Azotobacter salinestris: one gene and its partner. Each later gene encodes a partner of the first gene's protein in a complex. Links are inferred from orthologs where the notes say so. Each region holds a gene or a part of one and is shown in the gene's direction. Other genes may lie near its edges.

What was found.
Region 2: the proteins of uvrD (region 1) and uvrB are in contact, whole or in part, in a crystal structure (PDB 7EGT), measured with the Thermus thermophilus proteins. The link is inferred for Azotobacter salinestris from one-to-one orthologs. Residues at the interface, in WP_096412145.1 of Thermus thermophilus: His654, Arg656, Phe657, Gln666, Asp668, Glu669, Lys680, Arg681, Leu682, Ser683, Lys685, Tyr686, Ala687; in WP_096411307.1 of Thermus thermophilus: Glu23, Leu25, Arg26, Asp27, Gly28, Glu29, Arg30, Phe31, Arg55, Glu326, Asp327, Phe328, Glu379, Ser382, Gln383, His398, Gly400, Arg401.

What each region holds. Positions count from the first base shown.
Region 1 is NZ_CP045302.1:2,641,272-2,646,734, forward strand. Bases 1,688-4,610 are described here. They hold uvrD (DNA helicase II), read left to right. Parts: upstream 1,688-2,020; coding sequence 2,021-4,201; downstream 4,202-4,610. Other genes in these bases: GCU53_RS12420 (putative bifunctional diguanylate cyclase/phosphodiesterase), read right to left, coding at 1,688-1,897; GCU53_RS12430 (TetR/AcrR family transcriptional regulator), read left to right, coding at 4,303-4,610. In the rest of the region: more of GCU53_RS12420, read right to left, coding at 1-1,687; more of GCU53_RS12430, read left to right, coding at 4,611-4,869; GCU53_RS12435 (Tim44 domain-containing protein), read left to right, coding at 5,026-5,463. UniProt on the Escherichia coli protein: A helicase with DNA-dependent ATPase activity. Unwinds DNA duplexes with 3'-5' polarity. Translocates on single-stranded DNA with 3'-5' polarity. Initiates unwinding more efficiently from a nicked substrate than double-stranded DNA.
Region 2 is NZ_CP045302.1:4,516,247-4,527,797, forward strand. The notes cover bases 4,732-7,648. They hold uvrB (excinuclease ABC subunit UvrB), read left to right. Parts: upstream 4,732-5,143; coding sequence 5,144-7,153; downstream 7,154-7,648. Other genes in these bases: GCU53_RS21300 (amino acid aminotransferase), read right to left, coding at 4,732-4,852; gltX (glutamate--tRNA ligase), read left to right, coding at 7,265-7,648. Also shown: aconitate hydratase AcnA, read right to left, coding at 1-1,261; 23S rRNA (cytidine(2498)-2'-O)-methyltransferase RlmM, read left to right, coding at 1,441-2,502; sulfurtransferase TusA, read left to right, coding at 2,555-2,812; GCU53_RS21290 (ComEA family DNA-binding protein), read left to right, coding at 2,983-3,333; more of GCU53_RS21300, read right to left, coding at 3,656-4,731; more of gltX, read left to right, coding at 7,649-8,746; GCU53_RS21315 (mechanosensitive ion channel family protein), read left to right, coding at 9,030-10,154; GCU53_RS21320 (isocitrate lyase/PEP mutase family protein), read right to left, coding at 10,217-11,083; GCU53_RS21325 (alkaline phosphatase D family protein), read right to left, coding at 11,441-11,551. UniProt on the Escherichia coli protein: The UvrABC repair system catalyzes the recognition and processing of DNA lesions. A damage recognition complex composed of 2 UvrA and 2 UvrB subunits scans DNA for abnormalities.

The sequences.
Region 1 (5,463 bases):
CCACGTTGACCGGCAGGTGCTTGAGATAGCCGAGCGACGAATAGCCGGTGCCGAAATCGTCGATCGCCAGGCGCACGCCCAGCGCGCGCAGCTTGCCGAACACCTGGGCCAGGTGTTCGACGTCGTCCGACAGCTGGCTTTCGGTCAGCTCCAGCTCCAGCAGGTGCGCCGGCAGGCCGGTCCTGGCCAGCACGGCGCCGACCCGCTCGACGAAGTCGCCCTGGCGCAGCTGGCCCATGGAGATGTTCACCGCCACGCGCAGCTCGGCGATGCCTGCCTGTTGCCAGGCGCGCGCCTGGGCACAGGCCTGGTCCAGGACGAAGTCGCCGATGGCGTCGATCTGCCCGGTTTCCTCGGCCAGGGGGATGAACTGGGCCGGCGACACCAGGCCGCGCTGGGGATGGCGCCAGCGCACCAGCGCCTCGGCGCCCTGCAGACGGTTCGCCGCAAAATTCAGCTTCGGCTGGTAGAACACCTCCAATTCGCCGCGCACCAGCGCCTTGTCCAGCTGCGCCTCGAGCAGCAGGCGCTCGCGGCTGCTGCTCTGCAGGCTGTCGCGGTAGAACTGCACGGTGTTGCAGCCGAGCTGCTTGGCATGGCGCATGGCCATGGCCGCCTGGCAGAGCAGCGTCGCCGGATCGCCGCCGGCCGCGGACAGCAGACCGATCCCCAGCGAAGCGCTGACCACCACCTCGTGCTCGTCCACCGACACGCCGTGGCGCAGCAGGGTGAGCAGGCGCCGCCCGAGCTGCTCCACCTCCTCAAGGGACTTGTCGGTTTCCAGCAGCACGGCGAATTCGTCGACGGCGATCCGCGCGACGATGTCGGCCCGGCGCAGGCTGCCGCCGAGGCGCCGGGCCAGCTCGCAGATGATCTGGTCGGCGACCTGATGGCCGAGGCTCTCGTTGAGCCGCTTGAAGCGATCCAGGTTGAAATGCATCAGCACCAGTTCGCGGCCGAGTACCCGCGGGCGCCCGATCAGGAGTTTCAGGCGGCGCAGCAGCAGGCTGCGGTTGGCCAGGCCGGTCATCGGGTCGTGGCTGGACAGGTAGCGGCGCAACGCCTTTTCCTCGCGGCGCGCCTGCTCGCTGGCGGTCAGCGCCCGGGTGCGCTCGTTGACCCGCTCCTCCAGCGCCCGCTGCGCGCTGCGCAGCTCCTCCTCGACCTGGCGGCGCAGTTGCACCTCGCGCGCCAGCTCGTCGTTCAGTTGGACGGTGGCCTGTCGCGTCTGCTTCTCGAATTCCAGCAGCGAGCGGTTCTGGAAGCACTGCAGCAGGTTGCGGCGAGTCGCCCGGTTGATCTGCCAGGCACTGAGCACGAGGGCCGCCAGCAGGATCAGGCCGAGGATGCCCCAGCCCTGCAGCTCGCCATTGTCGAGGCTGAGCAGATACAGGCTGGAGGGCAGCAGGGCGGGCAGGGCGAAGGCGAGGAAGGCGCCCAGGCTGGCCGCATAGGCCATGCTGGCGCAGATGGTCGCCGCCGCCAGCAGGCCATGGATCAGCGCCTGCTGCAGCGGCGTGGCCAGCGGCATGAGAAAGATGCCGATCTGGGTCAGGGTCGCACCCGAAACGGCTGCGCCGAGCAGGAAGCTGTGCCGCCAGGCCGCATCGGCCTGGCGCTCCTTCGGCGCCCGGTGGAAGGCCAGGATGCGCCACAGGCTCAGGCCGATCAGCAGGCCCAGCCAGAGCGCCAGCCAGGCCAGGGTGCTCGGGCTGTGCTGTTCCCAGCGCAGCAGCACGCAGCTCAGGCCGCCGCTCAGCATCAGCATGATCGGCAGCGGCGCGGCACGGTACAGGCGGCGGTTCAGGGCCGCCTCCATCTGTACGCCGTAACGCTCCCGGATGCTCTCCGGCGCGATGGCCGGCGGCATGACGTTGGCAGAAAAAACGAAATTCATGTCCATGATTCTGGTTATACGCGTCCTGTCCCAAGGTAAGCGGTCGAACGTTCTTCCTCGGTGTGGCATCGGCAAGGTCACCCGAGTTTGCCCCGTCTTCGCAGCCGCCGCTAGAATGCCGTGATGCGCGAAGACCTATCCTTTCTGCTAAGTGCACTCAACGCCGCCCAGCGCCAAGCTGTAGCTGCCCCATTGGGTCCACACCTGGTGCTGGCCGGCGCCGGCTCGGGCAAGACCCGCGTGCTGGTGCACCGTATCGCCTGGCTGATCGAGGTGGAAAACGCCTCGCCCCACTCGATTCTCGCCGTGACCTTCACCAACAAGGCCGCCGCCGAAATGCGCGCGCGCATCGAGCAGTTGCTCGGGATGAGCCCGATGGGCATGTGGGTCGGCACCTTCCACGGCCTGGCCCACCGCCTGCTGCGCGCCCACTGGCAGGAGGCGGGGCTGGCCGAGAACTTCCAGATCCTCGATTCCGACGACCAGCAGCGGCTGGTCAAGCGGGTGATCCGCGAGCTGGGCCTCGACGAGCAGCGCTGGCCGGCCCGCCAGGCGCAGTGGTTCATCAACGCGAAGAAGGACGAAGGCCTGCGCCCGCAGCACATCCAGCCGGGCGGCGACCTGTTCCTCGCCACCCAGGTGAAGATCTACGCGGCCTACGAGGCGGCCTGCGCGCGCGCCGGGGTGATCGACTTCGCCGAGCTGCTGCTGCGCGCCCTCGATCTGTGGCGCGACCGGCCGGGCCTTCTGGAGCACTACCAGCGGCGCTTCCGCCATGTGCTGGTGGACGAGTTCCAGGACACCAACGCGGTGCAGTACGCCTGGCTGCGCCTGCTGGCGCAGGGCGGCGCCAGCCTGATGGCGGTGGGCGACGACGACCAGTCGATCTACGGCTGGCGCGGCGCGCGGATCGAGAACATCCAGCAGTTCTGCCAGGACTTCCCCGCCGCCGAGACCATCCGCCTGGAGCAGAACTACCGCTCCACCGGCAGCATCCTCAAGGCCGCCAATGCGCTGATCGCCAACAACCAGGGCCGCCTCGGCAAGGAGCTGTGGACCGAGGGCGCGGACGGCGAGCCGATCGGCCTCTATGCCGCCTTCAACGAGCACGACGAAGCGCGCTACGTGGTGGACAGCATCCGCCAGGCGCTCAAGGACGGCCTGGCGCACGGCGAGATCGCCATCCTCTACCGCTCCAACGCCCAGTCGCGGGTGCTCGAGGAAGCGCTGCTGCGGGAGAAGATCCCCTACCGCATTTACGGCGGCCAGCGCTTCTTCGAGCGCGCCGAGATCAGGAACGCGGTAGCCTACCTGCGGCTGATCCATACCCGCCACAACGACGCGGCGCTGGAGCGGGTCATCAACCTGCCGGCCCGCGGCATCGGCGAGAAGACCGTCGAGACCCTGCGCCAGCTGGCCCGCGAGGCCGACCTCTCGCTGTGGAGCGTGCTGCATCAGGCGGTCGGCGGCAAGCTGGTTTCCGGCCGCGCCGCCAGCGCGCTGAACGCCTTCGTCGAGCTGATCGACACCCTGGCCCTGAAGGTCGAGCAGCTGCCGCTGGCGCAGACGATCCAGGTGGTGATCGAGGATTCCGGGCTGCGCGCCTACCACGGTGCGGAAAAGGGCGAGAAGGCCCAGGCCCGGGTGGAGAACCTCGAAGAGCTGGTCAGCGCCGCCCGCGCCTTCGAGCACCACGAGGACGAGGGCCTGCAGACACCGCTGGCGGCCTTCCTCGACCACGCCTCGCTGGAAGCCGGCGAGCAGCAGGCCGGCGACTTCGAGGACAGCGTGCAGCTGATGACCCTGCACAGCGCCAAGGGCCTGGAATTCCCGCTGGTATTCCTGGTCGGCATGGAGGAGGGCCTGTTCCCCCACAAGATGAGCCTGGAGGAACCCGGCCGCCTCGAAGAGGAGCGCCGCCTGGCCTATGTCGGCATCACCCGCGCCATGCAGCGCCTGGTGGTGAGCTATGCCGAGACCCGCCGCCTGTACGGCAGCGAGACCTACAACAGGATCTCGCGCTTCGTCCGCGAACTGCCCCCGGCGCTGATCCGCGAGGTGCGCCTGACCAACACCGTCAGCCGCCCTGTCGCCGCCCGCCCCGGCCACGCCGCGGTGCTCGCTGGCGCCGCCGTGCCGGACACCCCCTTCGCCCTCGGCCAGCGCGTGCGTCATCCGCTGTTCGGCGAGGGCACCATCCTCAACTTCGAGGGCGCCGGCGCCCAGGCGCGGGTGCAGGTGAACTTCGAGGATGAAGGCAGCAAGTGGCTGATGCTCGGCTACGCCAAGCTGGAGGCGGTGTAGCCGGATCGCCCCGGCCAGCCCGGCCCAAATTCTTCCGCCACCGGTCGCCGCCACCGGCAGCCGCTGCGGCAGCGGCCATACTCAAAAGCGGAGGTGAGTCCATGACCGGTTCCGCGCAGATCCTCGACACCGCCCTGCAAATCGCCGAGCGTAGCGGCTGGGAGCGCCTGCGCCTGTTCGACGTGGCCGCCACGCTGGACATCGGGCTGGACGAGATCGCCCGCCACTATCGGGACAAGGACGCCCTGGTGGAAGCCTGGTTCGACCGCGCCGACGCCGCCCTGCTGGCCCGTGCCCGGGACACCGCCCTGGCGGCGATGGCCCCTGCCGGACGGCTGGAGGAGTTGATGGTGGCCTGGTTCGCCACTCTGGCCCCGCACCGGACCCTGACCGGGGAGATGCTGTGCTACAAGCTCGAGTTGGGCCACCTCCATCTGCAGGCGCAGGGACTGATGCGCATCAGCCGCACCGTGCAGTGGTGGCGCGAGGCGGCCGGACGGAACAACGCCTACTTCTCGCGCATCGGCGAGGAGTGCGCGCTCAGCGCCGTCTACCTGTGCACCCTCTCCCACTGGCTGCGCCATCGCCGGGACGACGAGGCGGCGCTGCGCGCCTACCTGCGCCGGCGCCTGCACGGCCTGCCGCTGGCCTGCCTGCTGCGGCCCTGAGCCGGCACGGCACGGGCGCAAAAGCTCGAAACATTTTTTCGCGGGCGCGGTCCGGCGACCGGCCACCATCGCTTCCAGCTTGGGAAATAATGAATGACAGGCCCCGGCACTGCTGGGCAAGATGAAATGCGTGACATCAACTACGGGAACTCCCACATGCGCCGTTTTCTCAGTCTTTTCATGGCATGTTGCGTGGCCATGACCCTCAGCCTCGACGCCAACGCCAAGCGTTTCGGCGGCGGCAAGTCGTCCGGCAGTGCGCCGATCCACCAGAGCCGCCAGGCCCAGCCGCAGCAGCCGGCCGGCAGCACCGCCACGGCGCCGAACGCGGCCGCGCCGACCCCCGCCCGTCCGGCCAGCGGCGCTTCGCGCTGGCTCGGTCCGCTGGCCGGCATCGCCGCCGGCGGCCTGCTCGCCTCGATGTTCATGGGCGACGGCTTCGATGGCATCCAACTGCTCGACATCCTGATCCTCGCGCTGATCGCCTTCCTGGTGTACCGCCTGATCGCCGCCCGCCGGCGCAAGCTGCACCCGGCCATGGCCGGCCACGCGCCGATGCAGCGGGAAATGCCGGCCCAGCCGCGTCCGACCGCC
Region 2 (11,551 bases), 1.9 Mb from region 1 along the record:
GCAGGCTGCAGCTGCCATCGCCGACCGGAAAGGCCTTGTCGAGTTCGGCCTTGCGTCCGCCGAGGTCCAGCAGCAGGTCGAACTGGGTACCGATGTCTTCCAGGGCAACCCGGTCCTGCGGGCGCTTGGGACCGGCCAAAGACGGGCGGACCTCGCCCAGGTCGAGTGCCAGGGTGGTGGTGAAGGCGGGCTCCGGAGCCTCGACGTCGTGCCACAGCCCCTGGGCCCTGCAGTAGGCCTCCACCAGGGCGATGCGCCGCTCGTCACGGCCGCTCAGGCGCAGGTAGTCGAGGGTCACCCGGTCGACCGGGAAGAAGCCGCAGGTCGCGCCATACTCCGGGGCCATGTTGGCGATGGTGGCCCGATCGGCCAGCGGCAGATTGTCCAGACCGGGGCCGTAGAACTCGACGAACCTGCCGACAACCCCGTGCTTGCGCAGGATCTGCGTGACGGTGAGCACCAGGTCGGTGGCGGTCACGCCTTCGTTCAACTGGCCGTTGAGGCGAAAACCGACCACCTCGGGGATCAGCATCGAGACCGGCTGGCCAAGCATCGCCGCCTCCGCCTCGATCCCGCCGACGCCCCAGCCGAGCACGCCGAGGCCGTTGATCATGGTGGTGTGCGAGTCGGTGCCGACCAGGGTGTCCGGGTAGGCCCAGAGTTCGCCGTTCTCCTCGCGGGTCCAGGCCACCTGGGCCAGGTATTCCAGATTGACCTGATGGCAGATGCCGGTGCCCGGCGGTACCACGCGGAAGTTGGCGAAAGCCTGCTGTCCCCAGCGCAGGAAGGCGTAGCGCTCGCCGTTGCGCTCCATTTCCAGGGCGACATTGTCGGTGAAGGCGCTCGGGTCGGCGAAGCGGTCGACCATCACCGAATGGTCGATCACCAGGTCGACCGGGGAGAGCGGATTGATCCGCTGCGGATCGGCGCCGGCCTGCGCTACGGCGTCGCGCATGGCGGCCAGGTCGACCACCGCGGGCACGCCGGTGAAGTCCTGCATCAGCACCCGCGCCGGGCGGAAGGCGATCTCTCGCGTGGAGCTGCGCGTCTCGAGCCAGCCGGCCAGCGCGGCGAGATCGTCGGCGCGCACGCTGACGCCGTCTTCCCAGCGCAGCAGGTTCTCCAGCAGCACCTTGAGCGAAATCGGCAGGCGACTGATGTCGCCCAGGCGCTTCGCCGCCTCCGGCAGGCTGAAGTAATGATAGGTCTGGCCATCTATCTCGAGGCTGCGTCGGCAGTTCAGGCTATCCAGGGAAGGCATCGGGGGGTTCTCCGGGAATGTTCGGCGGGGCAGGCTTCTTGATGGACTAGTGTTCCAAGCTAGTCCCGCCGGCCGGGACGTGCCAGTCGAGGGGATTGCCGGGAAGGCCTACCGCCGTCGAATTGGCTATCATGCGCGGCCCTGAAGGCGATCGGATGTCTCGAGGAAAAATACCGACCATGAACAGCCTGTTGTTGCATTGCCGTCCCGGTTTCGAAGGCGAGGTCTGCGCCGAGATCGGCGAACATGCCGGGCGCCTGAATGTGGCCGGCTATGCCAGGGCCAGGCCAAACAGTGCCTATGCCGAGTTCGTCTGCAGCGAGCCGGGCGGTGCCGAGCGGCTGATGCGCGAGTTGCGCTTCGCCGCGCTGATCTTTCCCCGCCAGTGGGCGCGTGGTGGTTTCGTCGAGCTGCCCGAGAGCGATCGTATCGGCGTTCTGCTCGAGCATCTGGCCGACTACCCAGTCTGCGGCAGCCTCTGGCTGGAGGTGCTGGACACCAACGAAGGCAAGGAGTTGTCGACCTTCTGCCGCAAGTTCGAGGTGCCGCTGCGCAAGGCGCTGGGCAAAGCCGGCAGACTGCTGGACGATCCACGCGGGCCGCGCCTGCTGCTGACCTTCAGAAGCGGCCGCGAGGTCTTTCTCGGACTGGCCGAGCCGGTCAACTCGTCAGCCTGGCCGATGGGCATCCCGCGCCTCAAGTTCCCCCGCGAGGCGCCGAGCCGTTCGACCCTCAAGCTGGAAGAGGCCTGGCATCAATTCATTCCGCGCGAGGCATGGGACCTGCGCCTCGCACCGGGGATGACCGCCGTGGACCTCGGTGCCGCGCCCGGTGGCTGGACCTGGCAATTGGTCAACCGGCACATGAAGGTGATGGCGGTGGACAACGGGCCTATGGCGCAGAGCCTGATGGATTCCGGGCTGGTCGAGCACGTGCGTGCCGATGGCTTCGTCTTCCGGCCGCGCCGGCCGGTCGACTGGATGGTCTGCGACATCGTCGAGAAGCCCGCCCGCACGGCCGCCCTGATCGAGACCTGGCTCGGCGAGGGACTCTGCCGCGAGGCGGTGGTCAACCTCAAGCTGCCGATGAAGCAGCGCTACGCCGAAGTACGCCGCCTGCTCGAGCGCATCGGCGATGGTCTGGCCGCGCGTGGCGTGAAGACGTCCATCGCCTGCCGCCAGCTCTACCACGACCGCGAGGAAGTGACCTGCCATCTGCGCCGGCTGCAGGCCCCGGCGTGACCCGGGGCGCTGCTTCGGCGACAATGTCCCTACCGGTTTTCTGGAGTTAGCCATGTCCCAGCCCGATCCCGCCAGCCTGGCCGTCGACGCGATTCTCGATGCCACCGGCCTCAACTGCCCCGAGCCGGTGATGCTGCTGCACAACAAGGTCCGCGACCTGACAGCCGGCGGTCTGCTCAAGGTGATCGCCACCGATCCCTCGACCCGTCGCGACATCCCCAAGTTCTGCATCTTCCTCGGCCATGAGTTGCTCGGGCAGCAGGAGGAGGGCGGAACATACCTGTACTGGATCCGCAAGAAGGTGGAATAGGCGGCATGCCGGGCGTGCCAGATCGTCCGCAAAAGTCCGGCATCCATTCGCCAGTTCTGTGCATCCGTTGCGGATTCCGCAATGTGCCGGGTCGATGTGCCCGGGGTGTCCGCTATCGTGGCGATGCGTGGTCATGGAACCCCGCGCTTAACGACACAAGGAGTGCACCCATGCGCAAGAACCCGTTTTCCTCCCTCCTGCTGGCTCTGCTGGCCAGCGCATCCGTCGCTGTCTCGGCAGCCGAAGCGCCCAAGGCCGAAGCCGCCAAGCCGGCCGTGACCCAGCCTGCGCAGCCCGCCCAGGTTGTCCAGGCGACTGCCGCGGCCAAGGTCGATCTCAACACCGCCGATGCGGCAACGCTCGAGCGCGAGTTGCAGGGCATCGGTCCCGCCAAGGCCCAGGCCATCGTCGACTATCGCCAGGCTCATGGCTCGTTCGCCTCGGTGGACGAGCTGCTGGAGGTCAAGGGAATCGGCGCTGCGACACTGGAAAAGAACCGTGCTCGCTTGAGCGCCAACTGATTCCAGTGCAGTAGTCGGGCCGGTCTCGTGACCGGCCTTTTCATGAAGGGGAGCCATCGGTCCGATTCGTCGCAAGCGAGTTGCAGCCGATCCCGAGGGGAGTTGACTTTCCTTTCTCTATCAGTAGGATACGCACCGTTGTTCCGCGATAGCTCAGTCGGTAGAGCAAGTGACTGTTAATCACTGGGTCCCTGGTTCGAGTCCAGGTCGCGGAGCCAGATCGCAAAAGGCCTGATCGCAAGATCAGGCCTTTTTGCTTTTCTGCAGCGTCGCTCCTTCGTCCCGGCGGCTCTCGCATGGAGAGTCCGCCGGGCGGGCAGGATCAGAGCACCTGGGCGATGGCCTGGGTGACGCTGGCGATGTTGCGCTGGTTCAGGGCGGCGACGCAGATGCGGCCGGTGGCGACGGCATAGATGCCGAACTCGTTGCGCAGACGCTCCACCTGCTCGGCGCTGAGGCCGGAGTAGGAGAACATGCCGCGCTGCTGGGCGACGAAGGCGAAGTCGCGCCTGGCGCCCTGGGCAGCCAGCTGCTCGACCATGGCCTGGCGCATGCTCTGGATGCGTCCGCGCATCTCGGCCAGTTCGCTTTCCCACAGGGCGCGCAGTTCCGGGCTGTTGAGCACGCCGGACACCACGCTGGCGCCATGGGTCGGCGGGTTCGAGTAGTTGGTGCGGATCACCCGCTTGATCTGCGACAGCACGCGCGCGGCCTCGTCCTTCGAGGCGGTGACGATGGACAGGGCGCCGACGCGCTCGCCGTAGAGGGAGAAGGACTTGGAGAAGGAGCTGGAGACGAAGAACTGCAGGTCCGATTCGGAGAACAGGCGTACCGCGGCGGCGTCCTCCTCGATGCCGTCGCCGAAGCCCTGATAGGCGATGTCGAGGAAGGGCACGTGGCCGCGCTCGCGGATCGCTTCCAGCACCTGCTTCCAGTCGTCGGCGGACAGATCGACGCCGGTCGGGTTGTGGCAGCAGGCGTGCAGCAGCACGATGGAGCCGGCCGGCAGGGCCTTGATGTCCTCGAGCATGCCGGCGCGGTTCAGGCCGTGGCTGGCGGCGTCGTAGTAACGGTAGCTCTGCACGCGGAAGCCGGCGGACTCGAACAGGGCGCGGTGGTTCTCCCAGCTCGGGTCGCTGATGGCGACCACGGCGTCCGGCCGCAGGCGCTTGAGGAAGTCGGCGCCGACCTTCAGCGCGCCGGTGCCGCCCAGAGCCTGTGCGGTGACCACACGGCCATCGGCGAGCAGGGCGGCGTCGTTGCCGAACAGCAGCTTCTGCACGGCCTGGTCGTAGGCGCCGATGCCCTCGATCGGCAGGTAGCCGCGTGGCGCATGGGCGGCGATGCGAGCCTTCTCGGCTTCCTCGACGGCGCGCAGCAGGGGAATTCGACCCTCTTCGTTGTAGTAGACGCCGACACCGAGGTTGACCTTGGTCGGACGGGTATCGGCATTGAATGCTTCGGTGAGGCCAAGGATCGGGTCACGCGGTGCCATTTCTACGGCAGAGAACAAGCTCATGGTCGAGGTGCTCGAAGAAGAAGAGGGTGGAGGGCCAGGCTACTACCCCCACGCAGGCGGACGGGCCATCGACCGGAGAGGGGCGACGGTATGCGCAGGGGGCATGCAGAATCGGGGCGTTAGTATAGCGGCCACGTCCGATGCCTGCGATATGCTGTTTCAGGGTTTTGTGTCAACCATATGTCGAAGGCGGCCCCGCCGGCCGGTGCTCGAAGGCTCCTGCCGGACGCATGCCGGCTGCCTGCAGTTTCCCGGCGAAGTTGTCCGCCGGCACCATCGAGAGAGGTTCCCATGTCCGAATTCCAGCTGGTGACCCGTTTCCAGCCCGCCGGCGACCAGCCCGAGGCCATCCGTCGGATGGTCGAGGGGCTGGAGGCCGGGTTGTCGCACCAGACCCTGCTCGGGGTGACCGGCTCCGGCAAGACCTTCAGCATCGCCAGCGTGATCGCCCGGGTGCAGCGCCCGACCCTGGTGCTGGCGCCCAACAAGACCCTGGCGGCGCAGCTCTACGGCGAGTTCAAGAGCTTCTTCCCGCACAACGCGGTGGAATACTTCGTCTCCTACTACGACTACTACCAGCCGGAAGCCTATGTGCCGTCCTCCGACACCTACATCGAGAAGGACGCCTCGATCAACGACCACATCGAACAGATGCGCCTGTCGGCGACCAAGGCGTTGCTGGAGCGGCCGGACGCGATCATCGTCGCCACCGTCTCGTCGATCTACGGCCTGGGCGATCCGGCCAGCTACCTGAAGATGGTGCTGCACATCGACCGCGGCGACAGACTCGACCAGCGCGCCCTGCTGCGTCGCCTGGCCGAGCTGCAGTACACCCGCAACGACATGGATTTCGCGCGCGCCACCTTCCGCGTGCGCGGCGACGTGATCGATATCTTCCCGGCCGAATCCGAGCTGGAAGCGATCCGCATCGAGCTGTTCGACGACGAGGTGGAGAGCCTGGCCGCCTTCGATCCCTTGACCGGCGAGGTGATCCGCAAGCTGCCGCGCTTCACCTTCTATCCCAAGAGCCACTACGTCACCCCGCGGGAAACGCTGCTGGAGGCGGTGGAGCAGATCAAGGCCGAACTCAAGGACCGCCTGGAGCATCTGCAGGGGCACGGCAAGCTGGTGGAGGCGCAGCGCCTGGAACAGCGCACCCGCTTCGACCTGGAGATGATCCTCGAGCTGGGCTACTGCAACGGCATCGAGAACTACTCCCGCTACCTCTCCGGGCGCGCGCCGGGCGAGGCGCCGCCGACCCTCTACGACTACCTGCCGGACAACGCGCTGATGGTGATCGACGAATCCCACGTCACCGTCCCGCAGGTCGGCGCCATGTACAAGGGCGACCGCTCGCGCAAGGAAACCCTGGTGGAATACGGCTTCCGCCTGCCCTCGGCGCTGGACAACCGGCCGATGCGTTTCGACGAGTGGGAGCGCATCAGCCCGCAGACCATCTTCGTCTCGGCGACCCCCGGTCCCTACGAGGCCGAACACGCCGGACGGATCATCGAGCAGGTGGTGCGCCCCACCGGCCTGGTCGACCCCCAGCTCGAGGTGCGTCCGGCGACTACCCAGGTCGACGACCTGCTCTCCGAGATCCGCAAGCGCGTCGCCGCCGAGGAGCGCGTGCTGGTCACCACCCTGACCAAGCGCATGGCCGAGGACCTCACCGACTACCTGGGCGACCACGACGTGCGGGTGCGCTACCTGCACTCGGACATCGACACCGTGGAGCGCGTGGAGATCATCCGCGACCTGCGCAGCGGCGCCTTCGACGTGCTGGTGGGCATCAACCTGCTGCGCGAGGGGCTGGACATGCCCGAGGTGTCGCTGGTGGCGATCCTCGACGCGGACAAGGAGGGCTTCCTGCGCAGCGAACGCTCGCTGATCCAGACCATCGGCCGCGCCGCGCGCAACCTCAACGGCAAGGCGATCCTCTATGCCGACAACATCACCGGCTCGATGCAGCGCGCCATCGACGAGACCGAGCGGCGCCGGGCCAGGCAGATCGCCTTCAACGAGGCCCACGGCATCGTGCCCAGGGGCGTCAAGAAGGACATTCAGGACATCCTCGAAGGGGCCGTGGTGCCCGGCGCGCGCAGCCGCAAACGGGTGGCCAGGGCGGCGGAGGAGAGCGGCCAGTATGCCGCCGAGCTGCGTTCGCCGAGCGAGATCAACAAGCGCATCCGCCAGCTCGAGGAGAAGATGTACGCCCTGGCTCGCGACCTGGAGTTCGAGGCCGCGGCGCAGCTGCGCGACGAGATCCAGGCGCTGCGCGAAAAGCTGCTGCAGGTCTGATGCAGGAAGGCTCCAGCGTTCGGCCGCGTGCCCGGCTGGAGCCCCCGGCTTCGCCCCTGCTAACATTCGCGCCCTTCATCCTTCTGTTCGTCCCTCTGTCCGGGAGCCTGCATGACCACCGTCCGCACCCGCATCGCGCCGTCGCCCACCGGCGATCCGCACGTCGGCACCGCCTATATCGCCCTGTTCAACCTGTGCTTCGCCCGTCAGCACGGCGGCCAGTTCATCCTGCGCATCGAGGATACCGACCAGCTGCGCTCGACCCGCGAGTCGGAGCAGCAGATCTACGACGCCCTGCGCTGGCTAGGCATCGAATGGGACGAGGGCCCGGACGTCGGCGGCCCCCACGGCCCCTACCGGCAGAGCGAGCGCGGCGAGATCTATAAAAAGTACTCGGACGAGCTGGTCGCCAAGGGCCACGCCTTCCCCTGCTTCTGCAGCGCCGAGCGCCTCGACCAGGTGCGCGCGCAGCAGATGGCCAACAAGGAGACCCCGCGCTACGACGGCCACTGCATGCACCTCGCCCCGCAAGAGGCGCAGCGCCGCATCGATGCCGGCGAGTCCCACGTGATCCGCATGAAGGTGCCGAGCGAAGGCGTCTGCACGGTGCCGGACCTGCTGCGCGGCGATGTGGAGATCCCCTGGGACCGCATGGACATGCAGGTGCTGATGAAGGCCGACGGCCTGCCCACCTATTTCCTCGCCAACGTGGTCGACGACCACCTGATGGGCATCACCCACGTGCTGCGCGGCGAGGAGTGGCTGCCCTCGGCGCCCAAGCTGATCAAGCTCTACGAGTACTTCGGCTGGGAGCAGCCCAAGCTGGTGTACATGCCGCTGTTGCGCAATCCGGACAAGAGCAAGCTGTCCAAGCGCAAGAACCCCACCTCGATCACCTTCTACCAGCGCATGGGCTTTCTGCCCGAGGCGATGCTCAACTACCTGGGCCGCATGGGCTGGTCCATGCCCGACGAGCGCGAGAAGTTCACCCTGGCGGAGATGATCGAGCACTTCGACATCAATCGCGTGTCCCTCGGCGGGCCGATCTTCGACATGGAGAAGCTTTCCTGGCTGAACGGCCAGTGGCTGCGCGAGCTGCCGGTCGAGGCCTTCGCTGCCGAAGTGCACAAGTGGGCGTTCAATCCCGAGTACCTGATGCAAATCGCTCCGCACGTGCAGGGTCGGGTGGAGACCTTCAGCCAGATCGCCCCGCTGGCCGGCTTCTTCTTCGCCGGCGGCGTGCCGCTGGACGCCACGCTGTTCGAGCACAAGAGGCTCTCGCCCGACCAGGTCCGCCAGTTGCTGCAGCTGATCCTCTGGAAGCTGGAAGCCCTGCGCCAGTGGAACAAGGACAACATCACCGCGATCATCCAGAAGACCAGCGAGCACCTCGGCTACAAGCTGCGCGACGCAATGCCGCTGATCTTCCCGGCGATCACCGGCCAGGCCAGCTCGGTGTCGGTACTCGACGCCATGGAGATCCTCGGCGCCGACCTGACCCGCTTCCGCCTGCGCCAGGCCATCGAGCTGCTCGGCGGCGTGTCGAAGAAGGAGAACAAGGAGTGGGAGAAGCTGCTGGCCGAGATGCCCTGATCTTTCCCGCATGAGCGAGGCGGCGGGCTGAACCGGCCCGGCTTCCCGAGCTACGTGCCCCGAGCTACGCGCCCCGGTCTTTCCAGCAGGAGAGGCCGGGGCTTTTTGTTTGTCGCGTCAGCAGGTCACCCAGACAGCCATGGACGTCCACGGCTGTCGGCGAGGGGAACTTATCAAGGTCGTCGGTCAACGAAAAAAGACCTGCGCCTTTTTCTTTCCCTATCTGATTGCCTTGCTCGGAGGACGCCACGCAATGAATTGGACGGAGCTGAATTGGCAAGAGCTGGACTGGCAGGCAATGCTGAACGAAAGCCTCTGGACGAGCCTCGCCCTGCTGCTGGCCGTGACCCTGGCCAGCTACTGGCTGCTGCGCGGCATTCTCGGCATCGTCAGCCGCCGGATGCGGGCGCTGGCGGCGCGCGGGCGGCTCTACGGCTTCATCGCGGAAATGCTCGCGCATACCAGCCGCCTGCTGGTCTTCGCCTTCTCGCTGCTCATCGGCCTGAAGGTGGTGGAATTGTCGCCGCGCTGGGAGGACATGCTGTCCCACGGCTGGTTCATCGCCCTGGCCTTTCAGCTGGCGCTGTGGCTCGACACCGGCATCCGCCTGTGGATGGACAGCCTGGCCCACAACGGCCGGGCGCGCAATCCGGTGACCACGGCGATCATCGGCATCCTCTTCCGTATCCTGATCTGGGCGATGATGCTGCTGTCGATCCTCGCCAACCTCGGGGTGAACATCACCGCCATGGTCGCCAGCCTGGGGATCGGCGGCATCGCCATCGCCCTGGCGGTGCAGACGGTGCTCGGCGATGTCCTCGCCTCGCTGTCGATCGGCATGGACAAGCCTTTCGAGATCGGCGATTTCGTGGTGTTCGGCGAGGTGGCCGGAACCATCGAGCACATCGGCGTGAAGACCACCCGCATCCGCAGCCTGAGCGGCGAGCAGATCGTCTGCGCCAATTCCGACATGCTGACCAGGACCCTGCACAACTACAAGCGCATGGACACCCGGCGGATCGTGTTCAAGTTCGGCATCGCCTACAACACGCCGGTGGAGAAGGTGCGCGAGGTCGCGGCGCTGGTCCGGCGGATCGTCCAGGGGATCGAGGGCACCCGTTTCGACCGCGCGCATTTCCTGGCCTTCGATGAAAGCCAGCTGACCTTCGAGGTGGTCTACATCGTGCTCAGCGCGGATTACAACCGCTACATGGATATCCAGCAGGAGATCAACCTGGGCCTGCTGCAGGGCCTGCGCGAGATGCAGGTGCAGTTCGCCTTTCCCACGCGCAGTGTCGAGTTCATCGGAGGCGTCCTGCCGCAGGTCAGCGTGGGCGGCCTGCCCTCGGGCAAGCTTGCCGCCAACAACGGCATCGTCCTGAGCGACGGCAGAGGGCAGCAGCAGTGAGACCTTGAAAGGAGCCAGCCCGCGGCGCCCCGAGGGCGCCACGGGACAGGCCCGGGGGAGGGTTATTCCTGGACGTTCATGAACTCGCGCGCCCAGATGCGATATTCATCCAGGGTCGAGTACTTGGTGCAGAGTTCCTTGGCGCTCAGGTCGGACGGGCCGACGCCGCGCTGTTCGCGCAGGCAGTCGTAGGTCGCCTTGATCGCGGCGAAGTAGGCGGCATGCCCGTTCACCACGATGCGCACGCCGTTCTCGGCCAGGCGGGCCATGTCGCGCAGCTTCGGATTGCCGTAGGTGATCAGCATCAACGGCGTATCCGGCAGGTGCCGGGTGATGGCCTCCAGATGCTCGAAGTCCTTGATGCCGATCATGCAGATGCCGTCCGCGCCGGCGGCCTGGTAGGCCTTGGCCCGCTCGATGGTCTCCTCGATGCTGAGCTGCTCGGCGTTGGTACGGGCGATGATGCTCAGCTGCGGATCGATGCGTGCCTCCAGGGCGGCGCGGATCTTGCCCACGGCCTCGTCCAGGGGGATCAGGTCGGTGGTCTTGTGCCCGTACTTGGGCGGCAGCAGGGTGTCTTCCAGGGTCAGCGCGGCGACGCCGGCGCGCTCCAGTTCGGCCACGGTACGCATGGCGTTGATCGCGTTGCCGTAGCCATGGTCGGCATCGGCGATGATCGGCAGGCTGGCCACGCGGCCGATGCGGGTGGCCTGCTCGACGAACTCGCTGAGGGTGATCAGCGCATAGTCCGGGGCGGCGAGCACCTGCAGGGCGGCGACCGAGCCGCCGAGAATGCCGACCTCGAAATTCAGGTCGCCGGCGATCCGCGCCGACATCGGATCGAATACCGAGGCGGCGTCGTAGCAGGTCCTGGATTCCAGCAACGCCCGGAATTGGCGTCTCAAATCGTGCTGAGAAGCAAGGGTCATAGAAAAACTCCTGAAAGGCGGTATGGGGTAGTCGTTATTTTTTTTGAATGGCTCCGGTCTGCCCCGGGCAAACAGCCGGGGTGCCTGGCCTTTTTGGTTTTAATGTCGCAGCGGCTGCGCAAGGGGCCATGCGGACTACTGTTTCGATGGCCAGGGGCTCGCCGTGCCGCTAGGTGCCGGCGGGCCTGATTGTTGTTCTGCTGCCAGGCGGATTTGCTCCGTGCAGGCAGACCCGTTCCGGTCCCTTCATGAAGGGCGGGGGGCTTGACTAAAGTACAGCTTGTTTCGCTTGAAGACGAGCCTTTTTGGCCGCTCTGGTGGCTTTTGGCCTGCCCCGTTCCAGCGTGCGGGATCCTCTCACTCCACCTTGCTGCGGCGCAGCCGAGCGCTTTCGGCGATGCCGCTCTCGGCCTGCTCGGACGCCTGCTGCAGTTCCGCCGAGCGGACGAAGCGGGTCGGCGCCGAACC